Regions from separate parts of the Proteus sp. MB838 genome, predicted to be linked through region 1. Evidence: riboswitches for the same ligand, from Rfam matches in the RefSeq annotation. Region 1 holds a riboswitch; each other region holds the start of a gene.
What was found. A riboswitch is a leader RNA that binds a small molecule or an ion and turns the genes downstream of it on or off. The one in region 1 is predicted to bind thiamine pyrophosphate.
Positions count from the first base shown of each region.

Region 2: linked by a shared signal. The riboswitch ahead of thiB (thiamine ABC transporter substrate binding subunit) and the one ahead of thiC (phosphomethylpyrimidine synthase ThiC) in region 1 are both predicted to bind thiamine pyrophosphate.
Region 3: linked by a shared signal. The riboswitch ahead of thiD (bifunctional hydroxymethylpyrimidine kinase/phosphomethylpyrimidine kinase) and the one ahead of thiC (phosphomethylpyrimidine synthase ThiC) in region 1 are both predicted to bind thiamine pyrophosphate.

Region 1 is NZ_BAABMO010000043.1:13,769-21,331, forward strand. Features, by position in the region: gene ACYUCW_RS15300 (Rpn family recombination-promoting nuclease/putative transposase) at 1-305, shown strand, start outside; gene thiH (2-iminoacetate synthase ThiH) at 464-1,582, opposite strand; gene ACYUCW_RS15310 (thiazole synthase) at 1,582-2,361, opposite strand; gene thiS (sulfur carrier protein ThiS) at 2,363-2,563, opposite strand; gene ACYUCW_RS15320 (HesA/MoeB/ThiF family protein) at 2,560-3,309, opposite strand; gene thiE (thiamine phosphate synthase) at 3,303-3,950, opposite strand; gene thiC (phosphomethylpyrimidine synthase ThiC) at 3,934-5,886, opposite strand; TPP riboswitch at 6,018-6,140, opposite strand; gene ACYUCW_RS15335 (HAD family hydrolase) at 6,185-6,865, opposite strand; gene nudC (NAD(+) diphosphatase) at 7,013-7,563, shown strand, end outside.
Region 2 is NZ_BAABMO010000035.1:10,082-17,644, reverse strand. Features, by position in the region: gene lgt (prolipoprotein diacylglyceryl transferase) at 1-797, opposite strand, end outside; partial or broken gene ptsP (phosphoenolpyruvate--protein phosphotransferase) at 884-3,129, opposite strand; gene rppH (RNA pyrophosphohydrolase) at 3,138-3,668, opposite strand; TPP riboswitch at 3,781-3,872, shown strand; gene thiB (thiamine ABC transporter substrate binding subunit) at 3,937-4,950, shown strand; gene thiP (thiamine/thiamine pyrophosphate ABC transporter permease ThiP) at 4,950-6,530, shown strand; gene thiQ (thiamine ABC transporter ATP-binding protein ThiQ) at 6,523-7,224, shown strand; gene ACYUCW_RS14155 (DNA polymerase II) at 7,305-7,563, shown strand, end outside.
Region 3 is NZ_BAABMO010000006.1:59,723-67,285, reverse strand. Features, by position in the region: gene trhP (prephenate-dependent tRNA uridine(34) hydroxylase TrhP) at 1-634, shown strand, start outside; gene yegS (lipid kinase YegS) at 943-1,836, shown strand; gene fbaB (class I fructose-bisphosphate aldolase) at 1,886-2,935, shown strand; gene thiD (bifunctional hydroxymethylpyrimidine kinase/phosphomethylpyrimidine kinase) at 2,988-3,785, opposite strand; TPP riboswitch at 3,836-3,924, opposite strand; gene ACYUCW_RS04220 (hypothetical protein) at 4,249-4,893, shown strand; gene pagP (lipid IV(A) palmitoyltransferase PagP) at 5,511-6,149, shown strand; gene ACYUCW_RS04210 (amino acid permease) at 6,250-7,563, opposite strand, start outside.

The DNA.
Region 1 (7,563 bases):
ACGCGGCGGATTTTGAATCCATCATAAATAAGATAGCTGAACAAGTAGATAACCATAGAGAGACGATTATGAATATTGCATGGTGGTTAGAAAATAAAGGATTTAAATTAGGAAAAATGGAGGGGATAGAGATAGGTAAAAATGAAGGTATAGAGATAGGTAAAAACGAAGGTATAGAAATAGGTAAAAAGATAGTACAAATACAATTAGCAAAAAACTTATTAAAAGAAAACGTTGAGTTGGAATTTATTGAACGAATAACTGGTTTAAGTATACAAGAACTTAAAATATTGATTTTAACCTAATGAAATAGTTAGTTAACTTAATCTTTTTAAGAAAAATTTATTGTTATATCTAACGTATTGATATTATTTTTAATTATTTATTACTATGTGTTGTGTAATAAAACCGCGATTATATTTATTAAAAAAATAAATTAAAACGCGGTATTATTTTATCTCTATTAACGACCTAAATAGTTATCCCAATCTTTCCATACAGGCTGTAATCCTCGTGTTTTGAGGGCATTAATTACATCACTGACATGACGATTATCATTAGGTGAAAATTGCTCTAACTCCTCATGACTATCAGAATAACCACCGGGCTGAGTTTTAGAGCCAGCGCTGATATTATTGATGGCTAAAGGTACTGTATTATCGCGAAAGTAAGGCGATTCACGTGTTGAAAGGGAAAGCTCAACATCGGGGGCTAAAATACGAAAAGCACAAATCAACTGAACTAATTCTGCTTCACTCATTACCGATGCAGGATTAAGCCCACCAGCACATGGGCGTAGACGAGGAAAGGAGATAGAGTAACGACTTTTCCAGTAACGTTTTTGTAAAAATAGCAGATGCTCAGCCACCATATAACAATCGGTACGCCATCTGTCAGATAAACCAATTAGTGCACCTAAACCAATTTTATCAATGCCGGCTTGCCCTAATCTATCAGGGGTTTGTAACCGCCAATGAAAATCTTGTTTTTTTCCTCTTAGATGATGCAACTGATAAGTGGGTTCATGATAAGTTTCTTGATAAACCATTACACCATCAATACCGAGCGTTTTTAATTCAGCATACTCATTTGTCGCCAGAGGTTGTACTTCCATCATTAATAAACTGAACTGCTGGCGAATAAGCGGTATATATTGACGGAAATAATCCATACCAACTTTTCTTTGATGCTCTCCTGTAACGAGTAGCAGGCTATCAAAACCTAATTGCCGAATGCTATGACATTCAGCAAGGATTTCGTTTTCATTTAATGTTTTGCGCTTGATGGCATTACTCATTGAAAAGCCACAATAAGTACAATCATTAGCACATAAATTAGAGAGGTACAGTGGAACATATAAACCGACAACATTACCAAAACGTTGTCGAGTTAGTTGCTGAGCACGTTGTGCCATTGGCTCTAAATAATGTCGGCCAGCAGGGGAGATCAGCGCCATAAAATCATCAAGCGTTAAAGTATGATGAGATAAAGCAGTTTCAACATCTTCACAAGTTTTACTATTCAGTCTTAACGTGATGTCATCCCAAGCTAATTGTTGCCAATAATCAGAAAATGTTTTCATTAGAAAGCCTCTAAATATTGGGTTAATGGGCTAGAGGCTTGTGCTTGCATATGTGTTATTGAAGTCGGTACAGCCAGTCCAGATTGTCGAGCAAGCTCTCCAGCATCAATTGCAGCTTTAAAAGCTTGAGCCATTAAAACTGGATTTTTAGCTACGGCTATGGCGGTATTGACGAGTACAGCATCCGCACCCAATTCTAAAGCTTCAAGAGCATGGCTTGGTGCGCCAATACCTGCGTCAACAACAACGGGTATTGAGGTTTGCTCAATAATAATCCGCAAAAAATCGCGAGTTTGTAAACCCTGATTGGAACCAATAGGTGAACCTAACGGCATTACAGCTGCGCATCCTACCTCTTCTAAACGACGGCATAATACCGGATCAGCACTGCAATAAGGTAAAACCACAAAACCTTCTTTAACGAGAAGTTCAGCCGCTTTAAGTGTTTCTATTGGATCAGGAAGTAGGTATTTGGTATCAGGATGAATTTCTAATTTGATCCAATGGGTATCAAAGGCCTCTTTTGCTAATCGTGCAGCAAAAACGGCTTCTTGTGCTGTTTTTGCACCAGAAGTATTAGGTAATAATTTTACCCCTAATGATTTAAGAGGGGCGATTAGATCATCATTGCCATTTTTTAAATCAACACGCTTCATTGCCATTGTCACTAATTGGCTACCAGAGGCTTTAATGGCTTCAGCCATGAGTGTTGGTGTCGCAAATTTACCTGTACCAGTAAATAACCTTGATGTGAATGTAGTATCAGCAATTTTCAACATATCAGCCTCCCGCAATTGCTTGAAAGAGAAGAATTGTGTCACCCTCATTGATCATTTGTGTATTCCAGTTTTCACGCGGAATAATGATGTCGTTGATAGCGAGTGCCACCCCTATAGAGGGTTGTTTTAACTCAATAAGGAGCTGGCTTATCGTGACAGGCATATCCAGAGAATAACGTTCGTCATTTACGGTAATATTCATGCTAACCCTCGACAAACAGGACAGTTTTTTGATGGTGTTAAGCGCAAGGTGCTCCAATTTTGTTTTCTACCATCGAACAGACGTAGTTTTCCACTTAACGTACTTGGTAAACCTGCAAGTAACTTAATTGCTTCAAGTGCCTGCAGAGTACCAATGACCCCTACAACGGGGCCTAGAATTCCAGCTGTTTGGCAATTGCGTTGTGGCTCTTTGTTATCAGGATAGAGACAGTGGTAACAACCATGCATAAAAGGGGGCTCAAACACGATCAACTGACCACTAAATCCAACGGCACTGCCACTAATAAGCGGTATTTGTTGTTTAACACAGATACGATTGATTGCTTGGCGAGTGCTCATGTTATCAGTGCAATCTAAAACTAAATCGATGTTTTGAAGCAACGTAGAGAGAAAATCATCATTAACACGTTGTTTATAGGTGGTGATTTTAATGTCAGGATTTAAGGCAAGTAGAGCCTGTTTGGCGATGTCTGATTTTGCATCTGGGATATCTTGAGTGCGATAGAGAATTTGACGCTGTAAATTCGAGACATGCAAATTATCATCATCGACTAAAATAAGTTCACCCACTCCTGCACCTGCTAGATAAAGTGATGCTGGAGAGCCTAACCCACCTAAGCCAATAATTAATACTCTGGCTTGCTGTATTTTGGTTTGCCCTTTTAATCCTATATCTTCTAACATCACTTGTCGGCTATAACGCATAAAATCATTATCATTTAGCATGATGGTTTTCCCTCTACTAATTCTAATAATTTAAGTGTTACCTGTTGCCAGTCTGATGCCTTTGTTATTGCACTCACTAAAGCAACTCCACCAACGCCAGTTGCTACGACATCAGAGACTTTTTCTAGAGAGATCCCGCCAATAGCAACGGTTGGAAAATCATGAGTTTGTTCTACTTGATGTTTGAGTGCTCTTAAACCTTGTGGCTTTGATGGCATATCTTTCGTCGTCGTTGGAAATATATGCCCTAAAGCAATATAAGAGGGAAGTAACCTTTTTGCTCTTTGTAGTTCAGTGTCATTATGGGTGGAAATACCAAGGCATAAACCTGACTGTTTAATAGCATCAAGATCGGCAATGTCGAGATCTTCTTGTCCAAGATGAACACCATAAGCGTGATGTTTAATGGCGAGTTGCCAATAATCATTGATAAATAATCTTGCGTTATACTCACGACCTAATTTGATTGCAGTGATTATATCTTGTTCAACATCTTTGGGCTGTTTATCTTTGATGCGTAATTGGATCGTTGTTACACCTATTTTCAACAGGCGCTCAATCCATTCAATAGAATCGACAACAGGGTAAAGCCCCAACTTTTTTTCGGTTGGGGCAAAAGCCGAATTAGAGGATCTGTTCATTATCAGCTACCTCGGAACTGGCTATTTCTGCACTGTGGTATAGCTCACTACCATGGGCTTTAAAGGCTTGCGACATCTGCTCCATACCTGCTGCATAATCACGCACTTCTTGTGTTATCTTCATTGAGCAGAATTTAGGTCCACACATAGAGCAGAAGTGAGCGACTTTCCCCGATGCTTGAGGTAAGGTTTCATCGTGATATTGACGGGCAGTTTCAGGATCAAGTGCTAGATTAAATTGATCTTCCCATCGAAACTCAAAACGGGCTTTAGACATGGCGTTATCACGTATTTGCGCGCCGGGATGTCCTTTGGCAAGATCAGCAGCATGGGCGGCGATTTTATAAGTAATAAGACCTTGTTTCACATCTTCTTTATTGGGGAGTCCGAGATGCTCTTTCGGAGTGACATAACAGAGCATGGCACAGCCAAACCAGCCAATCATTGCAGCGCCAATACCGGAAGTAAAATGATCGTAGCCCGGTGCTATATCAGTTGTTAGAGGGCCTAATGTATAGAAGGGGGCTTCATGACAATGCTCTAGTTCTTCCGTCATATTGCGACGTATCATCTGCATTGGTACATGACCCGGGCCTTCAATCATGACTTGTACATCATATTCCCAAGCAATCTTTGTTAATTCACCCAAGGTATGTAATTCAGCGAACTGTGCTTCATCGTTAGCATCTTGGATAGAGCCGGGTCTTAGACCATCACCTAATGATAATGAAACATCATAAGCGGTGCAGATTTCGCAAATCTCCCGGAAGTGGGTATAGAGGAAATTCTCTTTATGGTGTGATAAACACCACTTCGCCATAATTGATCCACCACGAGAGACAATGCCCGTTAAACGTTTTGCGGTCATAGGAACATAGCGTAATAGGACACCTGCATGGATAGTGAAGTAATCTACCCCTTGTTCCGCTTGTTCTAATAAAGTATCACGGAACATTTCCCAAGTGAGATCTTCTGCAATACCGTTAACTTTTTCGAGAGCTTGATAAATAGGAACAGTACCAATAGGGACTGGGCTATTACGGATGATCCATTCACGTGTTTCGTGGATATAACGTCCAGTTGACAGATCCATTACCGTATCGGCCCCCCAACGTGTTGACCAAATCAGTTTTTCTACTTCTTCTTCGATAGATGAGGTAACCGAAGAGTTGCCGATATTAGCATTCACCTTAACTAAGAAATTACGGCCAATAATCATCGGCTCAGATTCTGGGTGATTGATATTGGCAGGAATAATGGCACGGCCGGCGGCAACTTCTTGGCGTACAAACTCAGGCGTAATATTGTCAGGTAAATGTGCACCAAAGCTAAATCCGGCATGTTGTTGGCGTAATACTTCGCTACGAATACGTTCTCGCCCCATATTTTCTCGAATGGCAATAAATTCCATTTCTGGCGTAATAATACCTTTGCGAGCGTAATGTAATTGCGTCACTCTCTTATTATTTAGCGCTTTTCTAGGGCTGGGTTTTAACGGAAAGCGTAGATGTTCTAATCCTGCATCAGTAAGGCGTTGTTGAGTGAAATCAGAACTTAAGTGTGAAAGAGGTTCGGTATCATTACGCGCATCAATCCATGGTTGGCGAATTTTTTTTAAGCCAAGATTAACGTCAAGTTGAGAAGTTGGATCACCATAAGGCCCTGAAGTGTCATAGACTGGAATAGGTTCATTCTCTTCAAAAATAGGATCTTCTTTTGAGCCACCGATCAGGGTTTTATCAAGTTGGATCTCACGCATTGGCACTTGAATATCTGAACGAGTACCAGTGATATAAATACGTTTTGAATTGGGAAAATTAATACCTTGAATAGTGCTAATAAAGGATTGCGCTGCATCGCGTTGTTCTTTACGTGGGCGCTGTTTATTCGCAGTGGGCGAAACATCTTTAATAGAGATAGTTTGATTTTTGGACATAGCATTTCCTAATAAATATCAATCAAGCACAAGGCTTGTCGGGTGAATATTGAGAAAAATGCTTGTCTGGAGGTCGCAGGGAGTATCGACAGATAAGAGTGTAAAAAATAGACACAATGAAGCTATCTAAAGGTCGAATGACTCTTGTTCCCTTCGCGGGTATTAGCCCGATCAGGTTCCGCGGATCCCGAATTAACGGTCTCAGCCTGTGTTAAAAATAGCCTTATAAACACTAGGCACTCCGACAAGAATGCCCACAGTATATTAAAGATCTTAAAAACTACAAGCCCGATAATGATTATTTATTTAACTGCCAGTAGCACTGTTGCCATTCTTTTTCTGTTGCTATTTGGCTTAATCTTTCATCGGCGTTAATGGTGATAACCTCATTTGCTTGATAGCATAAAGGGAGATCGTTGGCTGAGTCAGTATAGAAATAAATATAAGAGTTGTTAATGTTATTTTGTTCTTTCCACTGATTGAGTCGAGTGACTTTACCCTCTCTAAAGGTAGGAATACCCTCAATATGGCCTGTATAATGATTATTTTTTATCTGCATATCAATGCCCATAGAAATATCAGCATTAAGTTGTTTTGCAATCGCATGTACCAGAAAAGACATAGTTGCAGAGATAATGATAACGGGGATATTTTGTTGTCGGTATAGGTTTATAGTATTAATGCCTTGAGGATAGAGCAATGGCTTGATTATGGTATGAGTAAAATCAGTAACCCATTGATTTATTTCTTCAATATTATGCTGATTAAAATAAGATAAATGTTGGTGTAAGTACTTATTTATATTGAGCCTTTCTGCGTAATAGTCAGCGATCATTTGTTTATCTAAAGCTAAAAAAGCAGGATCAGTGACTCTCTTTTTCTCCCACAAGTAATTTGTCCATAAACAGCTAGAATCTCCGGCTAACAGTGTTTCATCTAAATCAAAAATAGCGATCTTATGTTTCGTTATGTTTGTCATTCGAGTGAACCTTATTTATAAATATAATTTATATTTTTACCATGGAGGTATAGATGAATTTTGGCGTAGCGACATAATTCATTGAGCGGCTCTTGTGAAAGAGAGTATCCTCTATTGTATATCATTAACTAAGATAGAATTATTACTATGCATTTATATACGCTAACAGGTGGTGAAAAAGGCTGGTGGACAGTCAGCCTAGGTGGCCGAGTTTGGTTACCCAAAGGTGAACTTCCATTTGGTTTAGCAACAGATTGGGGACTTGTGGGTAAACAAGCCAAAATTGTTGGGGAATGGCAAGGAGAAAACGTCTGGCTGATTTATGACAAAATGGAAAGCGATATGTGTTCACCAAGGCTTATCGCATCTCAAGATGAAAAGTTATTTAAATTAGTCGGTCGTGGTGTTCAACTTGCTGAATTTTATCGTTCTCATCGGTTTTGTGGCTATTGTGGGGCTAAAATGCGCCATAGTGAGAGTGAATGGGCATGTTTATGTGATAACTGTCATGAGCGTTATTACCCACAAATAGCACCTTGTATTATTGTTGGTATTCGTAATAAAGATAAAATTCTATTAGCACACCATGTTAGGCATAAACATTCACCACTCTACACCGTTTTAGCTGGTTTTGTTGAAGTAGGGGAAAGCTTAGAAGATGCGGTAGCTCGCGAAGTTTTTGAAGAAAGTCATATTCA
Region 2 (7,563 bases), on a different contig from region 1:
GAAAGAATTTGCCCCATGCTGATACCGCTAAATAAACCTAATTGCGCATCAGGTTGGCGGAAGAATTCAACAATAATACGGAAAGCACCATAACCAATTAAGAATAACCCCGATACACTGCCCATAGGACGATTTTTGCGCACAAAGATATTCAGAATAATAAATAATACCACGCCTTCTAGGAACATTTCATAGAGTTGCGATGGGTGGCGAGGCAATACGCCGTATTGCTGAATGATAGGTAATAGTGTAGTGGGATCTTGCGCGACAAGCTGTAGATCTTCTGCACGGGAGCCTGGGAATAAAATCGCCCACGGGGTATCTAAGGTGACTCTCCCCCAAAGCTCTCCATTAATAAAGTTACCAATACGTCCTAAACCTAAACCAAATGGGATTAATGGAGCAACAAAGTCTGCGACTTGAAAAAAGTGACGTTTAGTGCGACGAGCAAACCAAATCATGGCGCAGATCACCCCAATTAAGCCACCGTGGAAGGACATTCCGCCATCCCAGACTTTAAATAGGTAAAGTGGATTATCTAAAAATACCGGTAAGTTATAGAATAAAACATATCCTAGACGCCCACCAATAAACACGCCCACAAACCCTACATAAAGTAATGTTTCGACTTCACTTTTTTGCCAACCACTGTTAGGTTTTGCCGCTCTGCGGTTTGCTAGCCATAATGCAAACACAAATCCAATCAAATACATCATGCCGTACCAGTGCAAAGATACTGGCCCGATAGAAAACATAACTGGATCGATTTCTGGAAATTTAAGGTAGTTTATACTCATTCTTCCCTACTTCACTTTATTAATGATTTTCTATCTATGGGTCGATGTGGATAACCCCTTAGACAAAAAGTTTATACGAAGGCCTATCAGATACCTCCGCGAATTAATCCACCTAATCCTTGTCTTTCCATAAAATCAGCAGACAATTTTTTTATCTCTATTGCCGTTTCAGCTTTCAACACCTGTTGCATAAAAGGCTGTAAGATAGCAGGATCTAGATGGCGCAATAAGTATTTTACCCTAGGTAAACTACGGCCACTCATGCTTAACTGACGAAAACCTAGCCCTATTAGTAGCAATGCCCCCATCGGCGTACCCGCCATTTCACCACAAACACTGACTGGTAACTGATAACGTTGGCATTCTAAAGCAATAATATTAAGCGAACGCAGTAATGCAGGATGCAAATTATCATAGAGCAGTGCTACATGGGTATTATTACGATCGACTGCAAGTAAATATTGCGTTAAATCATTGGTACCAATCGAGATAAAATCTACTCGATGTGCTAATTGCGGTAACATAAAGACCAATGAGGGGACTTCAAGCATGATCCCCACAGGTGGTAGAATGCATTCGCATTTCATTTCTCGGCTAACTTCAGCACATGCTCTTAGTAACAATGCTTTCGCTTCTTCAATTTCATCAATACTTGTCACCATCGGCAACAATATTTTCAAATTTTTAAATTCAAGATTAGCTTTTAACATCGCTCGTAGTTGGATCAGAAATATTTCTGGCTGATCAAGTAATATTCTGATCCCCCGCCACCCTAAACAAGGGTTCTCCTCATTTATCGGCATATAAGGAAGCTGTTTATCTGCACCTATATCTAAAGCACGTAGTACGACGGGTTTATTGGGAAAAAATGATAAGATTTCACGATAACGGTTTTTTTGTTCATCTTCGGAAGGAAAACCGCTTTGTAACATAAAAGGGATTTCTGTGCGATAAAGACCGACACCATCTATACCAACGCTAATACGTTGTTCATATTTAATGCTTAGCCCTGCATTTAATTGCACACTGATGGATTCACCATTTTTTAATACCGCTTGCTGTTCAAGCTGCTCTTCAGCAAGTTGACTCAATACTCTTTCTTCATCAATAATTTGCCGATATTCCTGCATGATAAAGGGTTCTGGTTCAATAAAAATCTCACCACGATAACCATCAAGAATCAGCATTCGGTTGTGAAGTAGCTCCGGTTGAATATCTGCCCCCATAATGGCAGGGATCCCCATTGCTCGCACTAAAATCGCTGAGTGTGAATGAGTCGCACCATCACGAACTATCACCCCTGCCAGTTGTTGTTCTGGCAACTCAGCCAATAGATTGGCACTAAGCTCATCCGCCACAAGAATAAAGCGATCTGGCCATGTATTTGTCGTACTGAGATCATCATCTAAATGAAATAGTAAGCGCTGACCTAATGCTTTTAAATCTGAAGCTCGTTCTCGCATATAACTATCTTTAAGACTTGAGAACTGTGCAGAAAACTTCTCTATCACCACTTTTACTGCCCACTCAGCAACATAGCCTTGTTGTATAACCCCAGTCATTTTTTGTCTTAATTGGGGATCGTTAAGTAAATGCGAATAGAGATCGAAAATAGCCGCACTCTCTTTTTGTGAATTTGCCATAAAGCGCTTACTAAAACGGCGACACTCCGATGTCGCATCTTCTAAGGCGACCGTTAATCGGTTTAATTCACTTTTTATATCCAGTGCACTTGCTTTAAAAACATGATCTAAGGTTGGCTGAGACATCTCTTGCCAACCATATGCCATCACTACCCCGTAGAAACGGATAGGGCTTTAATACGGCTTTGACGATATTGTCCAAATAATCCTTTCGTTTGCACTTGCGACAATATCGCCCCTAATTGGGTGGCTAGTGTCACCATAAAAGATTCTTCGCTTTCATTAAATAAGCGTCGCTCTTTTTGCTGAACCACCAGCACCCCAAGTAACTGACGACGATAGACAATGGGCACGCCGAGAAAAGCGCGCAGATCATCCTCTTTTACTTGTGGCAGATAGGTAAAATTAGGATGTTCACGAATATCAGCCAGATTAATCAGCTCAGAAAGACGTCCTACTTCACCCACCACCCCCTCATCAAATGAGAGGCTGACGGCACGTCCTTTCGGCTTTTTCAATCCCTTTGTGGCCATTAAATAGAAACAGCGATGAGGAATATCGGCAAGATAAATAGAACACACATCCGTGTGCATGGCTTGACACGTTTCTTTCACTAGTAGTTCAAGTGCTTCTGGCAGACTCGCTGCCATAGCCACTTTTTCTACAATTTCCCGCAAACGTGTCAGCATAGTGTTATCTAATACCTTTTACGGCGATATCCATAGGAAGGACGAGACATAGACACTTGTTCTTGTAATGGCATAACTACTGGTGCGAACTCTTTCATCACGCGACGATATACATCTCGTTTAAAAGAGACGACTTGACGAACAGGATACCAATAGCTAACCCAACGCCAACCATCAAACTCTGGCGTTTTGCTCTGCTGAACATTAATGTCCTTGTCGTTACTTGTTAACTGCAAAAGGAACCAACGCTGTTTTTGTCCAATACAAACAGGTTTTGTGTCCCAACGCACCAAACGCTTAGGTAACTTGTAACGTAACCAGTTACGCGTGGAGGCAAGGATTTTAACATCCTTACGACTTAATCCAACTTCTTCGAACAACTCACGATACATGGCTTGTTCTGGTGATTCTCCAGGATTAATTCCCCCTTGAGGAAATTGCCATGAATGTTGTCCATAGCGACGGGCCCAAAGCACTTGCCCTTGCCGATTACAAATTACAATCCCCACATTCGGGCGGTAGCCATCATCATCGATCACCAGACTACCTCAATAACCAAACTTGAAAGATAACTCATTGTTTCATACTACCCACAAACGGTAAACCACTATCAACAGACTTTGCACAACGTGAGTATTTATCTACAATGGGAATGTCTCAACGGGGTGCTTTTTTAAGCTGAGAAAAACTCGTGGAACCTGATCCAGCTAATACTGGCGTAGGGATTTGAGTCAGGATGGCGCAATAATAACTCATTTGCCTCCTCACTCCTCAGATCCTACTTGACTTTTTACTGAGGAAAATAGCGTGTTAATAAATTCTCTTCGTTCAACTCTTTTATTCAGTGCACTAGGTTTGTTCAGTGCTTTTGCCGCAAATGCACAACAAACCAAACCCACACTTACCGTCTATACCTATGACTCTTTTACCGCGGATTGGGGGCCTGGTCCGGCAATTAAAAAAGCATTTGAACAACAATGTGATTGTGAGCTAAAACTGGTTGCCCTTTCGGATGGAGTTTCTCTCCTTAATCGTTTACGTATGGAAGGGAGTAAAAGTAAGGCAGATATTATTTTAGGGCTAGATAACAATCTTATTCATGCGGCAAAACAGACCGGACTTTTTGCACCAAGCAATATTGATACATCAAAACTGGCATTACCTGAAAAATGGACTGATGACACTTTTGTGCCTTATGACTACGGTTATTTCGCTTTTATTTACGATAAAAATCGTATTACTCATCCCCCTAAAAGCATGGATGAGTTGTTAAATAGCCAACAGCCGTGGAAAATCCTTTATCAAGATCCACGTACCAGTACCCCCGGCTTAGGCTTAATGTTATGGATGCAATCACTGTATCCAAACAATACCGCTGAGCAGTGGCAAAAATTGGCGAATAAAACACTGACAGTAACCAAAGGCTGGAGTGAGTCCTATGGCTTATTCTTGAAAGGAGAAGGGGATTTTGTGCTTAGTTACACCTCATCTCCGGGCTACCATATTTTGGCTGATAAAAAAGACAATTATGCGGCTGCTATTTTTGATGAAGGACACTATTTACAGGTAGAAGTTGCAGCCAAGCTAAAATCCAGCAAACAGCCAGAATTAGCTCAGCAATTTATGCAATTTATGCTAACCCCCGCTTTCCAAGAAACCATCCCAACCACTAATTGGATGTATCCTGTTATTGATATGCCACTACCTGAGGTCTACTCCGTTATGCCTAAACCGCAAAAGTCATTACAATTTGATGCTGATGTGGTAGCCAAAGAGCGCCAAACATGGACACGTAATTGGCAATCTGCGGTTAGCCGCTAATGGGTAAATGGCTTATCCCGGGGCTATGTGCCTCGGGATTATTACTTACCGTCGCCCTTCTCTCCTTCGGTGCTTTATGGTTTAACGCGCCAAGTGGTGATTTATCGACTATTTTTGCTGATAGTTACCTATGGCATGTGGTGCGCTTTACTTTTTGGCAAGCATTTTTATCCGCGCTATTTTCCATTTTACCGGCAATTTGGTTAGCAAAAGCGCTCTATCGACGCCAGTTTGTTGGCAGAACGCTCTTTTTACGCTTATGTGCAATGAGTTTAGTTCTACCGGTGTTAGTGGCGCTATTTGGCATTTTAACTGTGTATGGTCGCATGGGGTGGCTGGCTCAAATATGCCAATGGTTAGGGATTGATTACCATTTTATGCCTTATGGTTTACAAGGCATTTTACTCGCACATATTTTTTTCAATATGCCACTGGCTACCAGAATGTTGTTACAAGCCTTGGAAAGTATTTCTACCGAGCAACGCCAATTAGCATCACAATTGGGAATGAATGGCTGGCAACGTTTTCGTTTTCTCGAGTGGCCCTATTTATGGCGACAAATCCTGCCTACTGCATCACTGATTTTTATGCTCTGCTTTGCAAGTTTCGCGACTGTATTAGCGCTGGGAGGTGGGCCTGCGGCAACAACTGTTGAATTGGCAATTTATCAAGCATTAAGTTATGACTACGATTTACATCGTGCAGCGCTATTAGCATTAATTCAGCTATTTTGCTGCTTAGGATTAGTACTTGTTAGCCAAAAATTAAAGGGAACACTCTTTGTCGGTAGTCATCAAAAACTAAGCTGGCGTGATCCTAGCGACTCATTAATCAATAAAATAACGGATAGTTTAATTATCGTACTTGCTATGCTCTTTTTACTTCCTCCGTTATTAGCGGTGATAAGTGATGGCTTAAACAGTCAATTATTAGGTGTTCTACAACAGCCGGTACTTTGGCAAGCCTTTACAACATCATTAATTATTGCACTTGGCGCTGGGGGACTTTGTGTTATTTTAACGATGATGTTGCTCTGGAGTAGTCGAGAATTACGCTTACGCCATTTTAAAAAGGCCGGACAAGCGCTGGAAATGAGTGGACTCATTATTCTAGCTATGCCGGGCATTGTATTAGCGACGGGCTTTTTTCTATTATTAAACAGCACAACCGGATTACCTGAATCCCCCTATCTTTTAGTGATCCTCACTAATGCGCTTATGGCTATTCCATATGCTTTAAAAGTACTTGAAAACCCAATGAATGATATTGCAGCCCGCTATAATCTATTATGTGCTTCCCTTAATTTGCGAGGTATTAATCGTCTACGTTGGATAGAGCTACGCGCTTTGAAAAAGCCACTATCACAAGCACTGGCTTTTGCTTGTGTCATTTCCATTGGTGATTTTGGTATTGTTGCCTTATTTGGAAATGAAACTTTTAGAACATTACCTTTTTACCTCTATCAGCAAATCGGTGCTTATCACACACAAGATGGCGCTGTCACCGCGATGCTCCTTTTGCTGTTATGTTTCACGCTTTTTAGCCTTATCGAACGCGTTTCAGGAAAATCCTATGATTAAGTTAGAGCAGCTTTCTTATACCTATGAGCACCAACATCTGACCTTTAATTTAACGGTAAAAGCGGGGGAGCGTATTGCTATTTTAGGTCCCAGTGGTGCAGGTAAAAGCTCATTACTCAGCTTAATAGCGGGTTTTCTGCCCTCAGAGTCAGGCTCATTATTTTTAAAAGGGAAAGATCATACCAAAACAGCCCCTGCCCAACGCCCTATCTCGATGTTATTTCAAGATAACAATCTTTTTCCTCATCTCACGGTAAGACAAAATATTGGTTTAGGGCTAGATCCAGGGCTAAAGCTCACTGTGGCACAGAAAGCACTATTAGAAAGTCGAGCCAAACAGGTTTCTTTAAGTGATTATCTAGAGCGTTTACCTTCACAGCTATCAGGAGGTCAACGTCAACGAGTGGCAATTGCCCGTTGTCTGGTACGTGAACAGCCTATTTTATTGTTAGACGAACCTTTTTCCGCCCTTGATCCCGCATTACGTATCGAAATGCTGACATTATTAGAACAAATTTGTGATGAAAAAAATCTCACTTTACTCATGGTGTCTCACAGCTTAGAAGATGCTCATAAAATCGCACCAAGAGCGCTTGTTATTGATAATGGCACCATTGTCTATGATGGAAATACAGCGTCATTAATCAAAGGCGAAGTGGATCAATCACTGCTTTTAGGGATACCTTTTAATTAATCTATTGAAATATAGCTGTATAAATAACCACTAATTTAACTATAATAAACATATCTTCACTTACTTGATATGTATTATTTATGACATACCACACAGAGCAAGGCTTTATTCTTACCCGCCATTGGAGTGATACCCCACAAGGTATCGCTGTCTCCTATTGGTTGGCGACAGAAAATGGACCGCGTAAAGTCACGGTTGCAAAGCAGTATGCTATTGGTTTTGTTGCCCAACAAAATGAAAGTATATTACGCTCAGTGGTTGGTCATAATCGCGATATTGATATTCGTCCTCTGGCGTTAAAAGACTTTGAAAGACAACCTGTTTTGGGGGTTTATTGTA
Region 3 (7,563 bases), on a different contig from region 1:
TGAATATATGACTGCGTTCGAAGACGAACACGGTACTTATATTATGAACTCAAAAGATCTGCGCGCTATCGAACACGTTGAGCAATTAACTAAGATGGGTGTACATTCACTGAAAATTGAAGGTCGTACTAAATCTTTCTATTATTGCGCACGCACAGCACAGATGTATCGCCGTGCTATTGATGATGCTGTTGCAGGTAAGCCTTTCGATCCAACACTGCTGACAACGCTAGAAGGTTTGGCACACCGCGGTTATACCGAAGGTTTTTTACGTCGCCATACCCATGATGCCTACCAAACCTATGAATACGGCTATTCTGTATCAGATACACAACAGTTTGTAGGGGAATTTACAGGTAAACGTGTTAACGGTTTAGCTGAAGTGGATGTTAAAAATAAATTTATCTTAGGTGATAGCTTAGAGCTAATGACACCAACAGGAAATATTCAATTCACTTTAGATGCGTTATTTAATAAAAAACAACAGCCGACAGATGTTGCTCCGGGTAATGGCCATGTGGTTTATTTACCTGTTCCTGACGATGTTGATTTAAACTTTGCACTGCTTATTCGTAATCTGCCAGGAACGACAACCCGTCAACCTCATAAAATTGATGCGGTAGAAGTGAAGTAAATCATCATTATCTGATTTGATGTGGTCAATTTCAAAGATAGATCACATCAATACCTATTCATTTGCCGTATTATCTATTTCGAAAAATAAAGAACTAGAATGAATACAGTAAGACTAGGAACCACCTCCTTGGCAAATCCAATCTCCCTTGGATTTGCCTTTTCTTTTTTTATCCCCCGCTATTTTTATTATTATTTTTTGAGTAACGTAAATTGCTTTTGGCTTTGGTGATACTTTGTAAAAAAAATGGTAATTCGCCTAATATCCATTATCTTTAAATAAGTCATATTAATTAAGGAGTCATATTGATGGGCCAAATCAGTTTGCTGATTATCAATGGAAAAAACTCAGGCAATGAGGCTCTGCGACAAGCGGTTTATCAACAACGCAAGGAAGGTAATGATATCCAAGTCAGAGTGACATGGGAATCAAGTGATATTCAACGCTTTGTGCAAGAAGCACTACATATTCAAGCGCAAACCATTATCGCCGCAGGGGGTGATGGTACGATCAACAATGTCGCCTCTGAGCTGGTTCGTTTAGCCCCCTCTTCGCCCCCCGCGTTAGGCATTATCCCTTTAGGGACTGCAAATGATTTTGCCACCAGTGCACAAATCCCATTAGAGATGGACAAAGCGCTCAGTTTAGCGATTAAAGGTCGCGCCGTTCCTGTCGATATTATTAATGTGAACAAAACACATTACTTTATCAATATGGCCTCAGGTGGCTTTGGTACCAAGATCACCACTGAAACCCCTGAAGCACTAAAATCCGCCTTAGGTGGTGCTGCATATTTTATTAATGGTTTATTGCGTATTGATACCTTAAAAGCGGATCAATGCACCGTTGAAGCTGAAAATTTTCATTGGAAAGGTGAAGCTTTAATTATCGGTATTGGTAATGGACGCCAAGCGGGAGGTGGACAACAACTTTGCCCCGAAGCACTGATTAATGACAATAAACTCAATATTACCCTTGTTGAAGCCCGTGAATTGCTTCCTTCTCTATTAACCAGTCTGTTCGATCGTAAGAAAAATGACAAAATTATTGAGCGAGAAAGTGATTGGGTCACTATTAGTGCGGCTCATGAAATGGTATTTAATTTAGATGGTGAACCCCTTTTAGGGGATAAATTTGAATTTATTGTACTACCTGAAGCGATCCACTGCCGGTTACCGCCCCAATGTGACTTGTTATCTTAATGTAGATAAATGACAATCACTATCATCTCATCGTGAACTGGAGTAAGTAATGACTGATATAGTAAGTTTGTTAGGTGCTGATGCTAACTCATTATTGGAACATCGCTGCCAAACCATCCCAAGCGAAAATCTCTACCTGCCAGGTTCTGACTTTGTTGATCGTGTGATGATTGATAACAATCGCCCTAATACCGTATTGCGTTCTATGCAAACCCTGTTTAACCATGGTCGTTTAGCAGGAACGGGTTATCTTTCTATTTTACCTGTCGATCAGGGTGTTGAACACTCTGCCGCTGCCTCATTTGCCGCGAACCCACTCTATTTTGATCCCAAAAATATTGTTGAGCTTGCCATTGAAGCCGGATGTAACTGTGTTGCTTCCACCTATGGTGTTCTAGCTTCTGTTTCTCGTCGTTATGCACACAAAATCCCATTTTTGGTAAAACTTAATCATAACGAAACATTAAGCTATCCAACTCAATACGACCAAACGCTGTATGCCAGTGTTGAACAAGCCTTTGAAATGGGGGCTGTTGCTGTAGGTGCGACTATCTATTTTGGTTCTCCAGAAAGCCGCCGCCAAATCGAAGAGATCTCGATGGCATTTGAACGTGCCCATGAATTAGGCATGGTTACCGTATTATGGGCATATTTACGTAATCCAGCCTTTAAGAAAGATGGGGTTGATTACCATGCAAGTGCTGATTTAACAGGTCAAGCCAACCATTTAGCATCAACCATTGGTGCCGATATTGTTAAACAGAAAATGGCTGAAAATAACGGTGGCTTTAAAGCGATTGGTTTTGGTCATACTGATGAGCGTGTTTACACTAAACTGACGAGCGAAAACCCCATTGATTTAGTGCGTTACCAATTAGCTAACTGCTATATGGGACGTGCAGGATTAATTAACTCAGGTGGAGCATCGGGTAATAACGATCTTGCTGATGCAGTACGTACTGCAGTCATTAATAAACGTGCTGGAGGCATGGGGCTTATCTTAGGTCGTAAAGCCTTTAAGAAATCCATGAAAGACGGTGTTGCTCTAATTAATGCCGTACAAGATGTCTATTTAGATAAATCTGTGACTATTGCTTAATTTTTACGATTAAATTACGCATTGAAGCCCCTTTAATAGGGGCTTTTTGATATCACCACCAGCGATGAAAATGATGTACAGGGCCGAAACCTTGTCCCACCTCTAAACTGTCTGCCTGTTCTAACGCTTGCTGTAAATAGGCTTTTGCTTGTTTAACACAACTTTGCCAATCAGAAACTTGAGGACGAATAGCAGCTAAAGCGGCTGAAAGTGTGCATCCCGTACCGTGAGTGTTTTTTGTATTGATGCGCGGCGAAGTAAATCGCCATTGCCCATCTTGGGTCAATAACCAATCAGGACTTTCTTTCTCGCTTAAATGGCCCCCTTTCATCAATACCGCCTGACAACCTTGATAAAGTAATGCTTCACCTTGTTGTTTCATAGTTGTTTCATCTGTCGCGATATCACAACCTAATAGTGCTGCCGCCTCAGGCAGATTTGGCGTGATCAAATCAACGCGGGGTAATAACTGAGTGAACATTTTATCAATAGCATCAGGTTGTAACAGTGGATCGCCACTTTTGGCAAGCATAACAGTATCAAGTACGACAAAAGGAATGGGATATTGCTGCAGTTTATCGCAAACAACATCAATAATACTGGCATTAGAAAGCATACCAATTTTAGCGCTATCTATTCTGACATCAGAAAGTACCGCATCTAATTGTGCTGCGACAAAATCAGGGGATAAATCATAGACAGAGTGTACACCACAGGTATTTTGCGCTACCAGTGCAGTCATGACTGTTGTGCCATATACACCCAGTGCGGAAAATGTTTTCAGATCAGCCTGTATCCCCGCCCCACCACTCGGATCGGTGCCGGCGATAGACAACGCGTTATATCTCACTGATTAACTCCTCCTTTACCAGTTACAGAAAAGTCGGGCTCTGTTAATCAGCACAGTGACCTTGACTTCCCTACGCTGGCATTATCCAGATCAGGTTATACGGGTTCATCTCAGCCAATAGGCGCCCCGAGCCAAAGCTTATATGATATAAGCCACAAGAGTATCGCATGCAGAAGATAAAGAAGCTAGTTTGATAGTGACAACCTTTATCAGCTCACTTAACGTGCTTTAAGTTAACTTTTCTATTTTAGAAGATAAATTAATCTAGCTTATCTATAATAGAGGCAGGCTCGATGATTTATATTTTATTAGCTATCAATCTTGAATATATATTCTCAACATAAAACAATGATAAGCATAAAATAAAATATTTTGCTCATTTTAACGACAATCGATATATAATCTGCTAAATGAGGTATTTATAATGCATTTCTTGACCACCACTGATATGCGGAGGGGCTAAATGAAAAATGAACCATCGCAACAACAAAATGGACAATCAATGCCTTATCTTATTCCTGATGCAGATTTTAATGCGAAATTAAAAATTCACTCTAAAAATATCGAGCACACAAAAGAATTTCTTGAACAGGGGGTTCAAGATTTTGAATTACCTCAATATAACATTCCCGTAGGATATCGTTTTGTAAAATCATTAAAACGAAATCAATATCGTTTGATCACGACAACGGTTCCTTTTGAAACCGTTTATCTGGTAGAAGTTATTTTTCGTAAAGACATTGTGTATACCAAAACTATATGTACACAAGTCAAAGTTTGGCGCACGGTTGCTGAAGAACATAGTACTGTGACCCGAGCTATTCCTAGGGCATTTTTTAATTATTTACTCGAAAATTATAATATCGTTGTCTCTGATGAAGAACAAACGGGCGCTGGTAAACGATTCTGGGAGACAATGATTGACTGGGCTTTTAAAGCCAATTTATACATTTATATTTCTGATGGAACTGAAGAAGAGCGGCCTCTTATTAAACTAAATAACACTGATGAACTTTATGAAAAATGGGAAGATTTTTGCTGGGAAAAAGATCGCGATATTCATACTCATCGACTATTAGTTATTAGTAAAGAACCGTTATCTCAATAATTAAACGATTTTTTCTTAAAATCTGTGGGTTTTCCCCTCGTTACTCATAACTCACAGATTTACCCCTTCTTTAGGGGTGCTATAGTGAAGTGATCACTTTATCCAGCAGCCATAAAACTTAAACACTTTATAAACACATCTTCGTTTTTTGCTTTTTTTATTTAACTCTCATTATTAATTACTCTATTATCCTGCTCCTTTGCAATTTTGCCCATATAACAAACACTATTCATTATTAACGTTATATTAATATTTCAATATGCGATAAAAAAACCGATGGATATGTAATCGTTATATTATGTTATAATGTTTTTTAGATAATATTTAATCGTTATTATCTTACTTAGTTTGTTTTATTCTAAAATCTAATAAATTATGTATCATTATTAAGCTTAATAAATCCTCAATTATATTAACTAATACTATAAATAATTATCTTTTAAATGGGAGCAACTGAGATACATCTCTTTGTAACCATTTGAAATTAAATATAATGTTATTAAAATAGTTCAATTTCGGATAGCTCTTATCTGAATATTTCACTAATTAAATAACACTATGACACAAATTTTTTTAACATTACCAGAACCACCGCAATGCCGTATTCGGAGTTATATATGTCATCTACCTATTTTCACTCTAGCCTATTAGCAGCTACACTGTTTTCAGTTACGTTAACAGCACCTGCTTTTGCTTCTGAAAATACGCAAAACACACCTCAGACTATTACGACAAAAAAACCTCAGCCAGCAGAGAACACTTTCTCAGAAAAAAATGAGGAAAGCTATTGGGGAAAATTTAAACGTAATCTTACCCAAACTTGGGATAATGACCAATATAACTACTATTTACCGGTATGGACTTGGCATAACCGTTTTACTTACGATAAAGAAAAAACCAATCGTTATAACGAAACGCCTTGGGGATTTGGTATGGGTAAATATCGTTATGATAATGAGGGTGATTGGCATGGCTTATATGCTATGGCCTTTATGGATTCCAATAATCGTGTACAACCTATTATGGGCTATGGTTTTGAAAAAATGTGGTATCCCGGTGGAGATAGAGAGGGTTTTCGCATGGGGGCGGGCTTTACCTTAAGTGTGACTGCTCGTCATGAGTATAACTATATTCCTATGCCATTACCTCTACCGCTAGTGTCAGTCGGTTATGGACACTTATCATTACAGGCGACTTATGTACCAGGAACCTATAATAACGGTAATGTTTTATTTGCTTGGTTACGTTGGCAGTGATCGATTGCCCTAATAAAAAATAAAGTGACCCTTTTTAGAGTCACTTTTTTAATATCGCGTTTTTCTTATCTTTCGCTTAGGCTAACTTAGCCAAGATAATTTAACTATCTTGCCTTGCTTGTGTGGTTGTCAGCGATTTTTTAGTTCTTGAGATCTTAAAACCTATCCAGAGTAAGCCTACCCAAAATGGCATCAAAATAACGGAAATATTAATTTTTGGCATCATTAGAATAATGACCAAAATCATACATAAAAAGGCTAAACACAGATAGTTACCATAAGGATACCAAAGTGCTTTAAATGAAGGCTCTACACCCTCTTTAATTTTAGCTGCACGGAATTTTAAGTTTGCTAAACAGATCATGATCCAGTTAAGCACTAATGTTGTTACCACTAATGCCATTAATAGCTCTAAAGCTTGATCAGGGAGTAAATAGTTAACCAAGATCCCGAGTGATGTGGCTATCGCAGATAACCCCAAAGAAATAACAGGTACACCACGTTTATTAACCTTAGATAATGAATGCGGTGCATTGCCTTGTTTGGCTAAACCGTACAGCATCCGGCTATTAGAATAAACGCCACTGTTATAGACAGATAATGCCGCGGTTAAAACCACCGCATTTAAAATATGGGCAACAACAAAATTATCTAAATTATGGAAAATAAGTACGAAAGGACTTTCTCCTTTCACCACTTGGGTCCAAGGATAAAGAGAAAGCAGTACAATCAATGAACCAATATAGAAAATCAAAATACGATAAACAACTTGGTTAGTTGCTTTGGGGATACTTACTTTAGGATTTTCTGCTTCTGCGGCGGTGATCCCCACCAGCTCAAGTCCCCCAAATGAGAACATCACAATAGCTAATGCAGACATAAACCCAGTAAAGCCATGAGGGAAGAAACCTAGCTCCCATAAATTGCTCACAGAGGCTTGCGGACCACCATTACCACTGACCAATAAATAGCTACCAAATAAAATCATACCAACGATCGCCAAAACTTTTATAATGGCAAACCAAAACTCGGTTTCACCATACATTCTGACATTAATTAGGTTAATTAAATTAATAGCAACAAAAAACACCGCTACCGAAACCCACACCGGAATATCAGGTAACCAATAATTAATATATTTTCCTGCGGCGGTTAATTCAGCCATACCGACAAGAATAAACATAACCCAGTAGTTCCAACCTGATAAAAAGCCAGCAAATGGCCCCCAATACTTATTGGCAAAGTGACTAAATGAACCCGCAACCGGCTCTTCGGCAACCATTTCACCAAGTTGGCGCATGATCATAAACGCAATAAAACCACCAATCGCATAGCCTAATATAACTGATGGCCCAGTCATATTAATGGTTTGCGCGATACCAAGAAACAGACCAGCGCCGACAGCCCCACCCAG